DNA from 2 places in the Clostridium sp. TJA085 genome. Region 2 is predicted to be linked to the other one. Evidence: riboswitches for the same ligand, from Rfam matches in the RefSeq annotation. Region 2 holds a riboswitch; the other holds the start of a gene.
The links. A riboswitch is a leader RNA that binds a small molecule or an ion and turns the genes downstream of it on or off. The one in region 2 is predicted to bind cyclic di-GMP.

Region 1 (2,417 bases), on a different contig from region 2:
ACTGATTATTTTTTCAACAGGAACATTCTTAAATTTTTCATTATTCCATCTTAGTAAAGCTTCAAATCCTATTATTTTTTTATTATAAGTATATTGTGGCTGATAATATAATTCTAATTCATTATTTTTTAAAGCTCTTTTAAGTTCTCTCTCTATTTCTAATTTAAATAATCTTTCTTTCTCAAATTCTTTAGTGTAAAAGGCATATTGATTTTTACCTCTAATTTTAGCTTTATATAAAGCAAAATCTGCTTTTTTTAATAAATCTTCAATTTTATTATCTTTAATTTTATCCGTTAAAATTCCAAAGCTTGCTGATATTGAATTTATTTTTTCTCTTTTTCTAAACTGATAATTTAAAGTCTTTATAATTTCTTTAACCTTTTTTATTAAAAACTTTTCGTTAGTTACATCTTTATAAATAATTATAAATTCATCTCCACTAATTCGTGCTACAAAAGCATCATTACAAACCCGTTTAAATATATTAGAAATCAATACTAAAACTTTATCTCCCCAATAATGCCCAAAGGTATCGTTTACCTTTTTGAAATCATCAATATCTATGGAAATTAATGAAGCATACTCTGTATCTTTCTTAATTTTTTTTAAATATGTATATATACTTCGTCTATTATTTAATCCCGTAAGTGAATCAGTAAATATTAACTTTCTTAATTCATCACTATAACCTTCAAAATTAACTATATCCATGTAAATAACAACTATTCCTATAACATTATTTTTATTGTCCCAAACTGGAATTTTATGAACTTCTATTGTTCTCAATTCTCCATTTATTATTTTTTCTCTAATAAATTGAATATTATCCCTTTTATTAATAACCATTTTATCTTCTAATATTATTTTCTCTATGAGTTCTTTTTTAAATTCATATCTCCAATTTTGCCCAATAATATCCTCTCTTTTAATATTATAATAATTCAAAAAATTATCATTTACTTCAAGTATTGAACTATTATTATCTTTTAAGATAATAGCAAATGGTATATTTTTTATTATAATATTCAAATTATTTTTATCCTTTTTTACTTTATATAATTCTTGTAATATTTCAATATTTTCAATTCTCTCTAAATACTTTCTAGCCTCTTTAGAATTAATTATATTCTTTAGACTTTTTTTACTCATATACTAAATTTACATCTCCTTATTATATTTAATTAAATAATATTTTTAATTAAATAATAAAATATACAAAAATTACTAATCTATTTTATTTTCGTACTAATACATATATTAATCAAGTATATATTTTTAAATAATACATTAATAATAAAAGCGATAAAAACTATTAATATTAGTTTTATCGCTTTTATTAATTATATATAAATATTTAAATTGTTGGGCATATCTAAAAAATTATAAAAAAAAACCACTCAAAATAAGAGTAGCCAAAATCTAAACTAAAATAAATATATTGTGTATTTACATATATTCTGAATTAAAAACAAAAAGTATGTTTACTTTTTGGCAACTGGCTAACATAGTTTTTAAAATAAAAACCTTAGTCCCTATAGCTTTGCGTCCTTAAATTTCTCTAAGTTTGCCTATTTATTTTTACTATTAAATAGTACTATATTTTTATAAGCTTTTCAAGTATTTATTTTAACTAACATTATTTTATTATTCCTAAATCAGTTCTGAAATAAGCTCCTTTAAAAATTATATTTTCTATATTTTTGTAAGCTTTATATCTTGCTTCTTCAATATTATTTCCTATTCCTAAAACAGATAAAACTCTTCCACCACTTGTAACTAAGTTACCACTTTCAAGTTTAGCTCCTGCAATAAACACTTTATCATCAACATTTCCAATACTTATATTATATCCAGTTTCGTATTCTAAAGGATATCCTTCTGACGCCATAACTACATTTATACAAGTTTCATCTGAAAATTCTATATTTAAACTTTCTAAATTTTCATTCATAGCTGAATATATTATATCTAAAAAATCACTTTTCATAAGAGCTAAAACTGATTGTGTTTCAGGATCTCCCATTCTTACATTATATTCTAAAAGTTTTACACCATCATTAGTTATCATTACCCCAAAGAATATTATTCCTTTAAAATTAAATCCTTCTTCTTTTATTCCTTCTAGTGTTTTATCCATAATATTTTCTTTAAAATCTCTTAATACCTCATCTGTAACATATGGATTAGGACAAATAACTCCCATTCCACCTGTATTTGGACCTCTATTTTCATCATATATTTGTTTATGATCTTTAGCTGATATAAATGGCACAATAGTATTACCATCAGTTATAGAAAGAATTGATGCTTCAATACCTTCTAAAAATTCTTCTATTACTACTTTTTTACCTGCTCCATTGAATACATCTAATACCATAAAATCTTCAATTGACTTTAAAGCTTCACATTTATTG
Region 2 (2,417 bases):
AAGTTATCAAATATTTGGTAGCTTCTTTTTTGTATAATTTATAGATTATAAACCAAAAATACAATAAATATTAACAAAAATATAGTAAACTTAAAAAACATATAAATATTAAATTGAATATGCTAAATTATTTTTATAATTTAATCATTAGGGGGAAAAATGAAAGATAAAAAACAATTAAAAAAGAAAAATCCAATAAAAACTGTACTTAATATTATATTTTATTTATTTATAGTTGCAGTTATAGTTTTATCAATCTTTAATATAATGGGTGAAAAAGAAGGAAAACATCCAAGTATATTAGGTTATAGTACATATTATATAATGACTGGTAGTATGGAACCAAATATAAATCCAGGAAGTTTAGTGGTAGTTAAAAATGGTACAGATCAATCAATAAAAGTTGGAGATGTAATAACATTTAGAGGCTCAACAGGCAAGACAATAACAACTCATAGAGTGCAAAAGGTTGTAAATAATGGAACTGAATTTATAACAAAAGGAGATGCAAATAATACAGCTGATCCAATTCCAGTTAAAAATATGCAAGTTATAGGAAAGGTAATGTTCCATATACCTTATTTAGGAAATATATCTCAATTTATTCAAAGAAATTTAGTTATAGTAATAATATTTATTTTGGCCTTATTTGGTATTAGTACAGTTATCGATAAAGTTAGAAATAAATAATAAAAATATATTTTATTAATAAATTTAACAAAGTGTTAATAAAGTAAAATAAATATAAAAACTATTGTATAATAAAAAACTAAATGATAACATTTTATTATAAAAATGAAATTTAGGAGCTTTGAAACATATTCTGTATATGGGCACTTGGAATATGTGGAGCTAGTAGTGCAACCGACTAATTTATATTATTTTAAATATAGATTAGTCTTTTTTTATATAAAAATATATTAATTAAGACTAATGCAATTAAAACTAAAATTTTATAGAAGCTTTGAAGTATGTTCTGTATATGGGCACTTGGAACATATGGAGCTAGTAGTGCAACCGGCTAATTCTACATGATTAGCTTATTTTCTTAGCTAATCCTTACATTATATTCTAAAAATATAAAATAAAGTAAAACGGAGGATTAACAAATGAAAAAGAAAAAAATTATTAGTGCAATAGCGGCAGTCGCAGTAGTGGCATCATTATCAATAGGATCATTAGCTTGGTTTACATCACAAGACAGTGTAACAAATAAATTTTCAACAGTATCAACAACTGATCCAAGTGATCCAAATGCAGGAATAAAAATAAATGAGAATTTTGATAAAGAAACAGCTAAAAGTGTACTTCCAGGAACAGAAGTAAGAAAACTTGTAAAGGTTGATAGTAAAGCAAATTATGATCAACTTGTAAAAGTTAAATTAGAAAAGGTTTGGAAGGATTCAAATGGAAATAAAATAACATCTGTTTGGGTAAAAGATAATAAGATAGTTGCAAAAGGAACAGTAGGAGCTGAAGAAGTTGTTTTAAATGATGATTTAATTAAATTAAACTTTGGAGATAACCTAGATAACTCAAAAGGAAAATGGATTGATGGGGGAAAAGGAATTTATTATTATAATGGAATTCTTAAGCCAGGAGATGCAACAAGTGCTTTATTAAATAGTGTTACATTAGATGGACAAGCAGATAACTTCTATAAAGGTTTAAGCTTTGACGTTGTAGTTACAGCAGATGGTATCCAAGCATCAAATGGAGCTGTAAGTGATGGGTGGAAAGAAGCACCTCAAGCTATTAAAGATTTAGGCGGAGTATCTAAATAATTAAATAAATATAAAAGTAGGGTGATAATATATGAAAAATATTTTAAAAGCTTTTGTATTAACCCTATCAATTATATTACTTACTGGAATTAAGGGGGAGGCAGCAGAGGTGCTTCCCCCTAATGTTAAATTGGTAGGAGATGCTAATGGAATAGTATTTGTTAATGGTGATGAACCTTTTTTATGTAAATATAATATGCTTCCTGGGGATAGTGTAAAAAGAACAATGACTCTTAAAAATTCTCATAAAGATTCTTATGATATATATGTAAGAGCTGAAAGAGTTACTAGAAGAGAAAAATATGATTTATTAAAAAAGATAAATTTAATTGTAAAGTATGATGGCAATATTATATATAATGGTCCAATAGCTAGTAAAAATGGGTTAAGTAATGAGATTTTCCTTGGTAATGTTAAGCCAGGAGAAGAAAAAAAGCTTGAAGCTGAAGCTGTATTTGATGGGAAAACAATCGGAAATGAGTACAAAAATAAACATGCTGAAGTTGACTGGATATTTACTGCTATAAAAATTCCAGAGCAAATGATTAATAAAGAAAATAATTATAATCTAAATAATAAAAAAATGAATGGTATTTTACCTAAAACTGGTTACGAAAATTTTTATTTTATAGG

Region 1: linked by a shared signal. The riboswitch ahead of AC4FQW_RS04715 (sensor domain-containing protein) and the one ahead of AC4FQW_RS08710 (BsaA family SipW-dependent biofilm matrix protein) in region 2 are both predicted to bind cyclic di-GMP.

Annotation. Positions count from the first base shown of each region.
Region 1 is NZ_JBZEEZ010000001.1:901,335-903,751, forward strand. Features, by position in the region: gene AC4FQW_RS04715 (sensor domain-containing protein) at 1-1,152, opposite strand, end outside; cyclic di-GMP riboswitch class I at 1,491-1,582, opposite strand; gene purD (phosphoribosylamine--glycine ligase) at 1,640-2,417, opposite strand, start outside.
Region 2 is NZ_JBZEEZ010000002.1:317,363-319,779, reverse strand. Features, by position in the region: gene AC4FQW_RS08715 (signal peptidase I) at 160-690, shown strand; cyclic di-GMP riboswitch class II at 796-879, shown strand; cyclic di-GMP riboswitch class II at 949-1,029, shown strand; gene AC4FQW_RS08710 (BsaA family SipW-dependent biofilm matrix protein) at 1,110-1,784, shown strand; gene AC4FQW_RS08705 (LPXTG cell wall anchor domain-containing protein) at 1,816-2,417, shown strand, end outside.